DNA from 3 places in the Labrenzia sp. THAF187b genome. Region 1 is predicted to be linked to each of the others. Evidence: predicted binding sites of a transcription regulator. Region 1 holds the regulator's gene; each other region holds the start of a gene.
What was found. The regulator PhoB, encoded in region 1, activates phosphate uptake and scavenging genes when phosphate is short. The targets are predictions, from matches to a motif close to TGTCATNNANCTGTCAT.

Region 1 (4,602 bases):
TCACGCATGCCGACATCGAAGGAAATGCGCGTACGGGTGGACGGCTGTTCGAAAATCATGGCGAGCACCTTGCCCGCCAGAGGACCCTGGCCGCGATGCACGCCGTTACGGCTCGACTTGATCTTCCGGCTGGTGTCCAGGATGGCGCGCAGTTCTTCGCCTTCGAAGTCCGTCAGATCCAGAAAGTTCCGGTAGGTTCCGTTTGCGGTCATCAGGCCGCTCCTTCCGCCAATTTCGCTTCCACGGCGACAGCAGCCTGTTCCAGGCGCTCGACAGCAATGGAAATTTCCTCTTCGCTCATGGTCAGCGGCGGCATGATGCGCACCACGTTATCGCCGGCAGGAACTGCCAGCAGACCGGCTTCACGGGCTGCAAGCACATAATCTGCTACCGGCACCACGCATTTCAGACCGAGCATCAGGCCGTTGCCGCGCACTTCCGCCAGAACGTCCGGATGGCTATCCACCAGTCCGGCCAGCTTCTGCTTGAAGCTGAGCCCCTTCTGACGGACACCTTCCAGGAACCCGTCTTCCAGAACGACGTCCAGAACGGCATTGCCGACTGCCATGGCCAGCGGATTGCCGCCAAAGGTGGTGCCGTGGGTCCCGGGTGACAGCGCCGCTGCCGTTTCTGCCGTTGCAAGACATGCGCCCATCGGGAACCCGCCGCCGATACCCTTGGCGATTGCCATCAGGTCCGGTTCCACGCCCGCCCACTGGTGAGCGAACAGCTTGCCGGTCCGTCCGACACCGGTCTGGATCTCGTCGAAGATCAGCAGAATGCCGTTGTCATCACAGATCTTGCGCAGCGCACGCAGGAAATCGGCCGGAATTTCGCGGATCCCGCCCTCGCCCTGCACGGGCTCGATCGCGATTGCGGCCGTTTGCGGACCGATGGCATCTTTCAGCGCATCCAGGTCTCCTGCCGGCACCTGATCGAAACCGGGAGCCTTCGGGCCGAAGCCCTCAAGATATTTCGCCTGGCCGCCAGCCGCGATGGTCGCGATGGTCCGGCCATGGAAAGCGCCTTCGAAGGTCACGATGTGGAACCGCTCGGGGTTGCCGTTGTCATAATGATAACGGCGCGCGCATTTGATGGCAGCTTCCATCGCTTCCGCGCCGGAATTCACGAACAGCACCTTGTCGGCAAAGGTTTCCGCGCACAGGCGCTGCGCCAGCCGTTCGCCATCCGGGATCTGGTGCAGGTTGGAGGTATGCCACAGCTTGGCTGCCTGATCCTGCAATGCCTTGACCAGATGCGGATGGGCATGACCGAGTGCGTTGACCGCGATGCCGGAACCGCAATCGAGGAATCGTCGGCCATCGGTGGTAACCAGCCAGACGCCTTCCCCATGATCGAAAGAAAGGTTCGATCTTGCGTAATTTCCGAATAGTGCAGTCGCGGACATAACCTCGTTTGTCTCCTTTAAACGCCCCTGCTGTCCCTGCGTCGCCCCGACGCCGAGCCGTCACCTTGAAAAGATGCCGAAGGGCCAAAACGCAACGTGCCGCCCCGATGAGGCGGCACGCAGCGGCTTTCTTATACACTGCCGGTACCATGCACTGTCAATGGAAATGGCGCACAAGACATTTCATGTGCCGCAGAGGGCGGATTTCATAAAATTCTCAATGACCTCGCCATAATTGGGGAAAAGTCGTTTCATCCCCAACTGGTTTGGGTCGAGTGGTTGCCTGACAAATTAACGTTATTGTAACCTCTCAGCAATCAGACACGAGATCTCGTGAGGCAAATCACCAAGAGGCACTAGATCTGCCAGCATTAAGCGTGCTTGCGCATGCTTAACACGGGGTTAATGGCCGCAGGACGGTCAAACTAAAGGGTGCGGCAATGAGTTGGACAAACGAACGAGTTGAGCTTCTCAAAAAGCTTTGGGGCGACGGCTTGAGCGCAAGCCAGATCGCAGGCGAACTGGGTGGTGTTACCCGTAACGCCGTGATCGGCAAGGTGCACCGCCTTGGCCTGTCCGGCCGCGCCAAGTCCACCTCTTCAAGCGCCAAGCCGCGCCGGCCGCGCACCGCAGCTCCTGCCACGGGTGCAGCGCCGAAGAAACCGACGACGTCACATCCGCAGTCGATCGGCGCAACGGCCCTGAAAGCAGACATCTCGCCTGCACCAGTGGTGGCTGCCAAGCCGCGCGTGGAGCCGATTGCAGAACTTGTTCCGATCTCGCAGCGGGCAACGATCCTGACGCTGACCGAGCGGACCTGCAAATGGCCGATTGGCGACCCGGCAACCGACGACTTCTACTTCTGCGGCCGCCAGTCCGATGCCGGCGTCCCCTACTGCGCTCATCACTGCAAGATCGCGTATCAGCCGGTCGCCGACCGCCGCCGCGACCGCAAGACGATGGCTCAGGCAGGCTGATAGCCTCGCACCGAACCAATTCATGAGAAAGCCCGCCATCTGGCGGGCTTTTTTCGTTCCTTGAACACACTTTCGATCGCCAATGACTGGTCGCAAACCCGCTTTCGGAATCTCGCAGGAAGTGTGACTTTCTCTCGCGCTCCCGAGGCTAACGGCATCCGGTTATTCGACTAGTCTATCGACCAGGATCGCGTTCAACCTGGAACCGGAGCGCCGCAGCTTCGCAAGATCTTGAAATTCCGCAGAAGTCCAGAAATCGTTAGCGCTTTCCCGGTCAGGGAACTCGAGGATAAAAGCTGCATCCGGGATCAACAGATCCCCTTCAAGACCGCTGGGATTGCCACCACGGACAAGGAACCGCCCTCCATGTGCCGCAACCAGGTCTGGAATTCTTGCAAAGTACTCCGCCATCCAGTCGCGATTTTGAATTTGCATCTGGCCGATCACAAACGCTGTCATGAGTTCACTTTCAAAACGGGCTGATCTCCACCCCGAAGCTAGCCAATCAACAACAACGGTACAACCGCGCCGCCTGGCATGCTGGTTCCCGGAGGTGTTTCCTCCGTGATGAAAAACTTGAGGGCAAGACAAAAAAGCCCGCCAATGGCGGGCTTCATTCAGGGCGTTGGCCGGTGAAATCAGCCGACTGCCGTGAACTGGTCATTAAAGGCGTATCCGGCACCACGGACGGTACGGATAGGATCCTTCGCCTTGCCCTTGTTCAGAGCCTTGCGCAAGCGACCGACGTGAACATCGACAGTGCGTTCGTCCACGTAGACATCGTGACCCCAGACCCCATCCAGCAGTTGTTCGCGGGAGAAGACACGGCCAGGCGATGTCATCAGGAATTCCAGCAGGCGGAATTCCGTCGGCCCCAGGTGTATTTCCTTGGTGTTGCGGCGAACACGGTGCGTTTCGCGATCCAGTTCGATATCGCCCGACCGCAACATGCTGGACACCACTTCCGGGCTTGCCCGGCGCAGGATGGCGCGCACGCGGGCCATCAATTCCGGTACCGAGAAAGGCTTGACCACGTAGTCGTCGGCACCGGTCGACAGGCCGCGGATGCGCTCTGCTTCCTCACCGCGTGCCGTCAGCATGATGACCGGCAGGCGCTCGGTGTCTTCGCGCGCCCGCAGGCGGCGGCACAGTTCAATTCCGGACAGTCCCGGCAGCATCCAGTCGAGCAGCAACAGATCCGGCAGGCTTTCCCGCAGGCGGATTTCCGCCTCATCACCCCGGACACAGGACTCGACCGAGTACCCTTCCGCTTCCAAATTGTATCTCAATAGAAGGCTGAGCGGTTCTTCGTCTTCAACGATGAGCACCTTCGGCATACATCTCGCTCCAATTACCGCAACCGGCGCCGAAGCGCCGGCCGTTAAGATCTTCTGCAAATCCGACGATTACCAGCAGGTCAGACCGCGCCTGTTTCGTCGACCTTTGCCCGGTCTTCCGGCAAACGCTCGCCAGTGACCATGTAGTAGACGTTCTCGGCGATGTTCGTCGCGTGATCGCCGATGCGCTCGATGTTCTTTGCGCAGAACAAGAGATGGACGCACTGGGTAATGACCCGCGGGTCTTCCATCATGTAGGTCAGGAGTTCACGGAAGATCGACGTGTAGATCGCATCGACCTCGGCATCGGCTTCCTGAACCCGGCGGGCGGCTTCCGCATCCTTCCGGGCGTAGGCATCCAGCACCTGCTTGAGCTGCGAAAGAGCGAGTTCCGTCATGTGCTCCACACCGATCGCGAGCTTCTTGGACTGCAAGTCGCTGTCGATGGCGATGACGCGCTTGGCAACGTTCTTTGCAAGATCGCCAACACGCTCCAGGTCATTGGCAATGCGCGTTGCAGCGGTGATTTCACGCAGGTCCTGCCCCATAGGCTGGCGGCGGACGATCAGCTCGATCAGCTTGACTTCAAGTTCGTTGTAAAGGCTGTCCAGCCGGACATCGCCCTTGATCGTCGCCTTGGCAAGCTCCAGATCCTGCGACACCAGCGCGGACACCGCATCGGCGAAAGCCTTTTCGGCAATACCACCCATTTCGGCAACCTTGCCGGCCATGGCCGTCAGTTCGTCATCGTAAGCCGAGACTGTATGTTCAGACATCCTGTGTCCCCTTCAGAAACCTAAAAAATGCTTAGCCGAAGCGGCCCGTAATATAGTCCTGCGTACGCTTGTCCTTCGGATTGGTAAAGATGTCCTCCGTCAGA
Region 2 (4,602 bases), 2.5 Mb from region 1:
TGCACACAAATCGATAAAATTTGTCGGCTTAGTGTCCAAAATTTACGCAACGTCTTGAAAGGTATAAACTTTCCTTGACGCCATTTTTAGCAAATGAACCGTTGTCCGCTGGCGGAACCGCCTATATATTGCGCCCGGCATAACGGTAATCCGGAGCTATCGATGACGGTTGAAATTGAGTCTGAATATCGACCCTCGGAAGACGAGCCGTTCATGAATGACAGGCAGCGCGAGTACTTTCGGAACAAGCTGCTTGTGTGGAAAGAAGAGATCCTGAAGGAAAGCAAGGAAACCCTCGCCAATCTTCAGGAGGAAAGCCAGAACCATCCTGACTTTGCCGACCGTGCGTCGTCCGAAACGGATCGGTCCATCGAACTTCGCGCCAGGGACCGTCAGCGGAAACTGATCTCGAAGATCGATGATGCCTTGGAACGCATTACAGACGGAAGCTATGGCTATTGCGAAGAGACCGGCGAGCCGATCTCTCTTCGGCGCCTCGAGGCGCGCCCGATCGCGACTTTGTCGATCGAGGCTCAGGAAGCCCACGAGCGTCGGGAAAAAGTGTATCGCGACGACTGATTTCCAGAAAACGGCCGGTTTGCCGCACAGACGGCAGATCCGTAACGACTTTCAAGACCTTCCCCTCGTGGGAAGGTTTTTTTATGTCTGTGGGCAGCTTTCCCATGCCGACCGCAGGCACGCCTCTCCCTGAGGGGGACCTTCAGGTCCGCCTCGAAGGATGGGCAGCACACTCTCAAGCAAGCGGCCCATCCTTCGAGACAGCGCTATGCGCTTCCTCAGGATAAGTTTTTTGGGGGACCTGCTCGTTCAAGCAGGCTTACGAATGTCGAGACCGTTCAAAGTGTGATCCGGTAACGGGCGAAACCATCTGCACCGTCGCCTGCCGGTTCGATCCGGACACCTTCCACGGAGGCGGCGTGTTCCGTGCCACCCGGGCCGGTTTCGAACAGGACGCTGGTATCCGGCATCGGTTTGAACGACCAGTTGGCATCTGCCGAAGGGTTGATCGTACCCTGTTCGACAATGTAGCGCACCAGGACGTCGCGATTGGTGTCCGGGCCGACGAAAACGACAACGTCGTCGCTGATGCCGGGGAAATTGCCGCCGCCACCTGCACGGTAATTGTTGGTCGCGACCACGAAGGTTGCTTCGGGGTCAAGCGGTGCGCCGTTGAACTCCAGGTTCACGATACGGCTGGCGTCCGGATTGAGGACTTCGCCTTTCGCGGCGTATTTCGATGGCTGGCTCAGGTCTATCTGGTAGGTGACACCGTCGATCACATCGAAATTATAGCTTGGAAACTCCGGGTTGATCAGTGTCTGGTCGGCCTTGCCCGGCTCGATTTGCTGGAAAATTCCGGCTGAACGTTCCAGCCATTCCTTCACCGTGCTGCCCTTGATGGCGACCGCGCGAATGGTATTCGGATACAGGTAGAGATCGGCCACGTTCTTGATGGCGACATCGCCGACCGGAACATCGGTGTAGTAGTCCGGGCCGCCACGACCGCCAGCCTTGAAAGGCGCTGCTGCGGAAAGAACCGGCAGGCCTTCCCATTCCGTACCCTTCAGCATCTGTTCGATGTACCAGATCTGCGCCTTTGAAACGATCTGGACGCTCGGGTCGTCGGCCACGAGGGCGAAATAGGAATGCAAGGGAGCCGACGTCTTGCCGACGGGGCGGCGGACATAGGCAAGGGTTGCCTCGTGATCTTCCTTCACCGCATCGAGTACATCCTGCTGGCTCTCCACCAGCGGTGTTACGGTTCGACCTTCTTTTTCGTAGATCGGGCGTGCTTCGGTCATGAAATTGGCGACACGCCAGCCGTTGCCGTCGCGCTCGATCATCAGGTCGATGACGCCCAGATGCGATCCCCAGAAGCCGCCCATCGCGGCAGGCTTGCCGAACAACGTGCCTTTCTCGCTGTCGATACCCGGCAGTCCCTCATACTGGGGACCGGGGAAGACCAGATGCTGGTGACCGGTAAAGACGGCGTCGATCCCGTCCACGCCGGCAAGGTGCAGTGAGGCGTTTTCCATGCCTTCGGAATAATCGTTGGCGTCAATCCCCGAGTGGGAGAGGGCGATTACCAGGTCGCAGCCCTGTTCGCGCATCTCCGGAACGAAGGCCTTGGCGGTTTCGATGATGTCACGCGCATTGGCGTTGCCTTCCAGGTGGCGGCGGTCCCAGTTCATGATCTGCGGTGGCACGAAGCCGATGAAGCCGATCTTGATCGGATAGGACTTGCCGGCACCGTCGGTGACCTGTTTTTCAACGATCACATAGGGCTTCAGGAAAAGGGCGTCGTCTCGCGGGTTGCCGGCCAGCGTGCTTCCCTTGACAAGATTGGCGCAGACGACGGGGAAATTGGCACCGGCCAGCACCTTCATCATGAAGTCCAGGCCGTAGTTGAATTCGTGGTTGCCGAGTGTTGCCGCGTCGAATTCGAGAACGTTCATGCCTTTGATGACTGGGTGCAGGTCACCTTCGTTCATGCCGCGTTCATAGGCGACATAGTCCCCCATCGGGTTGCCTTGCAGAAAGTCGCCATTGTCGACCAGAACCGAGTTTGTGGCCTCGTTCCGGATATCGCGGATCAGTGTGGCTGTCCGGGCGAGACCGGCGGTGTCGACAGGTTTGTCGCTGTAATAGTCGTACGGGAAAACATGGACATGGAGGTCCGTCGTCTCCATCAGGCGAAGGTGAGCCGTACCTTCCTTGGCCAGAACGGAATAGGGGTGCAGAGCTGCCGTGAAGCCAGTTGCCGCCGCGCCCATCAAAAGGGTGCGCCGTGAAATCGATAAGTCTTTGATGCTGGACATGGAATGGCTCCTGTTCGGTCGCTCGGCGATTGGTGTCGTTCAGCCTTGCGGAACAGCGCAAGCCGGACCGACAGCTGCCGGTGCCAGCCGGGCGGCATGTTTCCGCGGAACACGGTTTTGATCCGCAAGGATTACAACCGTATGACGCAAATTGCTGCCCGGATCGTCAGTTTTGTCAAGCAGGTTTATGGGGCGTCAAGCGGGCTCTACTCGCTGATCTGGCCAGCCATGACCGAGATCGTTTCCACGTAGACACTGGCCTTGTTCCATTGTTTCAGAACGTTGTAATTGGCGGTGCCGGGGCCCCAGCCCTGGCCGCGGCGCCAGCCTTTCTGGGCCAGGTAGTTTGCGGTGGAAGCCAGCACATCCGGGATCGAGCGGATCAGGTCCTTGCGGCCGTCGCGGTCATAATCGACCGCGTAACGGACATAGCTGGTGGCGAGAAACTGGGTTTGGCCGAGTTCGCCGGCCCAGGCACCTTTCATTTCGGCCGGCTGCATGTCACGGCTCTGCACGATCTTGAGCGCGGCGACCAGTTCGGCGGTGAAGAAATCGGACCGGCGGCAATCATAGGCCAGCGTGGCAAGGGATTGCAGGACCGGCATGTTGCCGGAGAAGCTGCCGTAGTTGGTTTCAAGCCCCCAGATCGCCAGAAGTACAGGTGCGGGAACGCCATATTTCTTTTCGATGCCACGGAAGATGCGGGCGTAGGTCTTGCCGAGCTGCTTGCCCCGCCGGATCATCGCGTTGTTGACCCGCTTGGCATAGAACTGGTTGAAGCTGAGCTTGAAGGATTTCTGGTTCCGGTCGAGCGAGACCACCTTCTTGTTGTACTTCACGTTTTTCAACGACGGTTCAACGACCCTTTTCTTGAGGCCGTAGCTTTGGGAATTAGCAATGAACGACTGTTTCCAGGCTTCAAATCCGCCAGGGCCGTTGCCGCAGCTTGCACTCCAGGCAGAAGGTGCGGACAGAAGAACAAAACCAAAGACGAATGCAGAAAGGAGGCGCATCGAATCCCCGCTGGGCCAATATAAGATTACCTACATTCTATCCGAAAAAACGGTAGCGTCATCCGGCAGATACAGGAAAAAGAGGTGTGGAAGCGGACAAATCCGGTCTCGTCTTTGCCGGTTGCCGCAAAATCAGGGGTCGTGCCGGATGAAGTGGCTGTAAGATGGCGCGCCCGGGCTAAGGGTGCCGGCGCGGTCGAATTCGCTGTCGGCGTTGAAGCTGATCTTCGGCAGCGTTTCGAACCTTGCGATCGTCTCCCGGTGGCCTTCGATCTCGTTTTGAAGTCGCGTTTCCAGGTCTTCCTTTGCCTCACCCTTGTGATAACCGTGAACACCGTGGACGATCCTGGGAACCAGAACATCGAAACCCAGATAGCGCAGTGTGTAGGCGAGTGGCCAAAGCAGCATCTGAATGTCGCCTTCCTTGCCGTTGTGGGCACTTTCGCTCGCCTTGGATCCGGTCGTGACGCAGAAAAGAACCGGCTTGTTCCTGAAATGGCCGGTATCGAAACGGTTGGAGGTGTCGTGCAGGCCGCCGTTGGCCAGCACGCGCTCGCACCAGCCCTTCAGGATGGCGGGTGGGGCGAACCACCAGACCGGAAAATGAAACACGATCCGGTCCGCCTGGCGCAGCTTCTCGACTTCTTCCGAAACAGCCGCGGGAAGGTTCCCGGTTTTTGAGGCAGCTTCCTGTGTTTTCAGAACGTCGTAAGGTTCAGTGACAATCTCCTCCACGTAATGCGCTGCGC
Region 3 (4,602 bases), 2.1 Mb from region 1:
CTCGACAGGAAGTCGACCAGCGCCGGACCGCCAGAAACCAGCGCGGAAAACGACCAGCCGGCCCCCTGAAACGACCAGACAACGAAGGCCAGCAGCGCGACATAGGCGACAAAATGAAATGCACCCGGGCGTTCGAACCGATCCGGCATGCGGGAGCGTTTCAATGTCAGGAGATCAGCCATAATGCCTCCCCAGATCCGCAACACTCAGGTTGCTGCTCTTCTCGTCCAGAACGACTTCCCCCTGCCGGATCGCAAGGACCCGATCGGAGTAGGCGAGCGCCTGTTGCACGTTGTGCGAGGTGAACAGGAGCGTGATCCCCTCCTCCCTGGTGAGTTGGCGGAAGAGGTCCATCACCTCCTGGCCGGCAACCGGGTCAAGGCTGGCAACGGGTTCGTCCGCGACGATCATTCTGGGCTGCTGCATCAAGGCTCTGGCGATCGCAACCCGCTGGGACTGACCGCCCGAGAGCTGGTCTGCCCGTTTCAATGCATGCTCCGCGAGTCCGACCCTTTCGAGGCACGCCATAGCCCGGTCACGCAATGCCGTTTTGGCCAGAAACTGCGACCAGCCGCGCATGCCACCCGTGCGGCCAAGGTTGCCATGGATTACGTTGGTCAAAGCCGAAACACGAGGCACCAGGTTGTGCTTTTGAAAGACAAAGCCGACCTCGGCGCGAACCCGCCTGAGTTGGCGCTGTCGTGCCGTCGAAATGTCTTCACCGAACAACAGAACCGAACCGGCTTCCGGCTCGATCAGGCGCAGCGCGCAGCGCAATGCGGTCGATTTTCCGGCACCGTTTGAACCGATCAAGGCAACCGCTTCCTCACGGTCCACGGAGAAGGAAACTTCGCGCAGCACGCTACGGTCCTTGCCGAAAGTCTTGCAAAGGCCTTCGACCTTCAGGTCACACGGCGTCTCCGTCACGGGCTGTCGGGCTGGGACCGCCGGCGCAATTGCGCCGGCGGACTGGAGCAGAGGCTGCGCCATTATTCGCCGATGAACTTGTCGTATTGCGGAAAACCGGCGGTGGTGTACATGGACCGCACCAGGTCGTAGGCACCATCTTCGATCGCCACCAGATCCATGCCCGAATACTTGTCGTTTTCCTCGTGCTGCAGGATCGCGGCGATGATCGACTTCTTGTTGTCGAGGATCGCCTGGCGCAGGCTCTGCGCTGTCGCGGGATCGACATGGGCTCCGGCCATGATCATGTCGTTCGGCAGATCGCCGGAACGGGCGATCACCCGGAAAAAGCCGTTCGGGACGCTGTCATCCTTGTTGCGGGTGCCAATCCACGAATTGTGATTGATCCCGATGGCGGCAACATCACCCTTCTTCAAGGCTTCATGCGCAATGTTCCGCGAAGTATGCAGCTTCTCGATGTCCTTGACCGGATCGACGCCATAATCGGCCATCAGCTGCATCGGGCACAGCATGTTCGAGGTGGAACCGATATCACCAAAGGCTACCTTCTTGCCCTTGAGGTCGGCCGGCCGCGTGAAACCGCTGTCGGCTCGTACGACGACGGCACAGAAGTAATCCGGGCGGCCAAGACCGATAAGCGGACGGGCTTCGGTCAGTTTGTTGATCACGATGTACTCGGCAGGGCCGGTTACGACGAAGTCGACGCGTTTGGCGCGCAAGGCTTCAGCCGCCGCGGTCCGGCTGGTAACCGGGAAAAACTCGAAGGTGTGGTCTGTTGCATTTTCAAGGGCGTTCTTGAACGGCCCCCATTCAACCTGCAGCCGCTCCAGGCCCTCCACATCGGTAACGGCCAGTTTGAACGTGTCGGCCAGGGAAGAAGACAGGGAAACGGCAAGAACGGCAGCCGCGAGTGCGGCTGATTTCAAAAAGCGCATGACAGGAACTCCTCAGACAGCCGAAACAAAGCCGGCAAGGCAAAAGAAGCGTAACGACAAGCGCGCTGCGGAACGTGACTGTATTATGTAAATTTTACGAAATTTACATCAGAGAAAGACGGATCTACGAACCAGAAATTTTCTATGTCTTCGAACCTCCAGACAAATCTTGATCTTATTTGTTTTCCGGCAAATTTTCTCGATGTCTCTGTCGTAAAACTTCATAAAAGTATAATCGTATAGACATCTGTTCTCGGCACATGTCTGCTAGTTCGCTCTCCGTTTTTCGGAGGGCCCGATGCTGGTCATTGAGCAATTATCTAAAGTCTTTGGAGACCTGACCGCGGTGGACAGTGTCTCCCTTGCCATTCCCAAGGGACAGATGGTCGGCGTGATCGGCCGGTCCGGTGCCGGCAAGTCCACGTTCCTGCGCATGATCAACCGGCTGGCCGACCCCAGCCGGGGGACGATCCTCAACGAGGGAAAGAACATCACGGCCCTGAAGGGCCGCGAACTGCGGCTTTGGCGCGCGTCCTGCGCCATGATCTTTCAGCAGTTCAATCTCGTCGAGCGCATGGATGTGCTGACCAATGTCATGGTTGGCCGCATCGCCCACACAGGGTTCCTGCGTTCCATGACGCGATCCTTTACTGACGAGGACCGCGCCCGCGCTATCGAGGCCCTGGACCGGCTGGACCTTGTGCCCCAGGCACTGCAACGAGCGGGAACCCTTTCCGGCGGGCAGCAGCAGCGCGTCGCCATCGCCAAGGCGCTGGTGCAGAACCCGCGCATCATGCTGGCCGACGAACCGATTGCTTCACTCGATCCGGCCAACGCCAGCCGTGTGATGGACGCCTTGCGCGAAATCAACCGGACGGACGGTCTTACGGTGCTGGTCAACTTGCACACGCTCGACACCGCCCGTGCCTACTGCGACCGGATCATCGCAATGAAGGACGGACGCGTTCAGTTCGACGGCACGCCGGACACCCTGACCAGCGAGAGGGTTCGGCAGATCTACGGAACCGACGATCTTTCCGGTGACATCAACGAAGCAGTCACCTCCACCTCCCTTTCGACAACCACTTCCCGGCCACCGATGAAGGCTGTCGGGTCCTGACCTTCGCGAAGCGGATCATCCGCTCTCGCTCTTGAAGCGGCCTTTGCCGCGCAAATCGCCGGATCTGCCGGCACCAAAGGAGACTTGAGATGAAGGCCATTTTTGCAGCAGCCGTTTCCGCTGCCGTTCTTGCAGCCTCCCCGGCCGTGGCGGACAGCTGGAAGGACCAGTACAAGACAGTCAAGTTCGGCATCCTTTCCGGTGAAAACGAAAAGGACCGGATCGCCCGTTACACACCTTTCGAAAAGTACCTGGAGAACGAACTCGGCGTCGATGTCGAAATCTTCACCGCCGGATCCTATGACGGCGTGATCCAGGCCATGGCGGCCGACCAGATCGAATTCGCCTTCTTCGGTTCGTCTTCCTATGCCGCTGCCTACACCGAAACCAACGGCGGTGTGGTTCCGCTTGTCTCCCGCCTGCAGAAGGACGGTTCCACCGGTTATTTCTCGGTCGTCGCCGTGCGTTGCGACAGCGGCTACAAGACCCTTGAGGACCTGAAGGGCAAGACACTGGCTTTTGCCGATCCTGACAGCACGTCCGGTTATGCCGTGCCTTACTTCAACCTCAGCAAACAGGGCTATGAACCGAAAACCTATTTCGGAGCCATTCCCTTCTCCGGGGCCCATGAAACCGGTGTGCTTGGTGTCTACAACAAGCAGTATGACGCTGCCGCTACCTACATCACCAACGAGGAAGACGGCATTCCGCAGCGCATGGTCACCAAGGGCATGATCGAGAAGGACGCGATCTGCACCATCTGGAAGTCACCGGAAATCACTTCCGGTCCGCTGGCTGCCCGCAGCAACCTGCCTAAGGGCCTGATCGATGCCATGCGCACCGCGGTCATGGAAATCCCGGAGAAGGACACTCTGGCCTTCATCGAAATGACCGGCGGCGAAGACAGCACCCAGGAAGCGTGGATCGAGGTTGATCACGACCGTTACCAGTGGATCGTCGAAATGCGCGACTGGCTGAAGAAACAGCGCCGCGGCGGCTGACTTTTCGGAGCGAGGGAGGAGACCGGCTGATCCGGGTATCTCCCGACAACCCGACCATTGTCATCCCGGGCGGCACTTCGCGTCTCCCGGGATGACGCCAGGAAAAACTTGTGGCGCAGAAAGCTGCTGCGTCAGCGCTTCCTGCCCAAAATCATCGGAACTAGAGGCATGACAGTGCTCTCCCCTGCCATTGACCGGTTTGAAATCGATTATGCTGCCGCCCGCCGGTCAGCCCTCCGGGTAAACCTCGTCTCGACTGCGATCTTCGCACTCTGCTTCTTCGCAACAGCGTGGTTAGGCGGTTTCTTCGACATGACCGACGTCACCCTGCCCGATGGCGACCGCGTGTCCATGTGGAAGATCTGGGCAGGTTTGCCACGGCTTGGAGAGTATCTCTACAAGACCCTGCCGGAGCTTCACCGCGAGACACTCGGGGCGGATCTTGCCGGTTGGTTCTGGCGCTGGAAGGTCTGGCTCTGGCTGCTCCTGGAAACGATCCTGATTGCCTATATGGCGACATTGCTTGGCATCGTCGGTGCATTTCTTCTCAGTTTCCCGGCGTCACGGAACCTCTCCCCCAACTGGCTGGTTCTGAACGTCACCCGCCGGTTCCTGGAAA

Region 2: a site for PhoB is predicted at 2,971-2,987, ahead of FIV03_RS16135 (bifunctional 2',3'-cyclic-nucleotide 2'-phosphodiesterase/3'-nucleotidase). Genes of this name have one in related genera too.
Region 3: a site for PhoB is predicted at 2,082-2,098, ahead of phnC (phosphonate ABC transporter ATP-binding protein). Genes of this name have one in related genera too.

What each region holds. Positions count from the first base shown of each region.
Region 1 covers NZ_CP045344.1:5,989,381-5,993,982, forward strand. The annotation lists gene argF (ornithine carbamoyltransferase) at 1-212, opposite strand, end outside; gene FIV03_RS27475 (aspartate aminotransferase family protein) at 212-1,408, opposite strand; gene FIV03_RS27480 (GcrA family cell cycle regulator) at 1,849-2,385, shown strand; gene FIV03_RS27485 (DUF1330 domain-containing protein) at 2,548-2,844, opposite strand; gene phoB (phosphate regulon transcriptional regulator PhoB) at 3,024-3,722, opposite strand; gene phoU (phosphate signaling complex protein PhoU) at 3,803-4,498, opposite strand; gene pstB (phosphate ABC transporter ATP-binding protein PstB) at 4,530-4,602, opposite strand, start outside.
Region 2 covers NZ_CP045344.1:3,519,825-3,524,426, forward strand. The annotation lists gene dksA (RNA polymerase-binding protein DksA) at 163-579, shown strand; gene FIV03_RS16135 (bifunctional 2',3'-cyclic-nucleotide 2'-phosphodiesterase/3'-nucleotidase) at 858-2,840, opposite strand; gene FIV03_RS16140 (lytic murein transglycosylase) at 3,047-3,853, opposite strand; gene FIV03_RS16145 (NAD(P)H-dependent oxidoreductase) at 3,986-4,602, opposite strand, start outside.
Region 3 covers NZ_CP045344.1:3,887,193-3,891,794, reverse strand. The annotation lists gene phnE (phosphonate ABC transporter, permease protein PhnE) at 1-182, opposite strand, end outside; gene phnC (phosphonate ABC transporter ATP-binding protein) at 175-927, opposite strand; gene FIV03_RS17895 (PhnD/SsuA/transferrin family substrate-binding protein) at 990-1,862, opposite strand; gene phnC (phosphonate ABC transporter ATP-binding protein) at 2,161-2,982, shown strand; gene phnD (phosphonate ABC transporter substrate-binding protein) at 3,072-3,983, shown strand; gene phnE (phosphonate ABC transporter, permease protein PhnE) at 4,152-4,602, shown strand, end outside.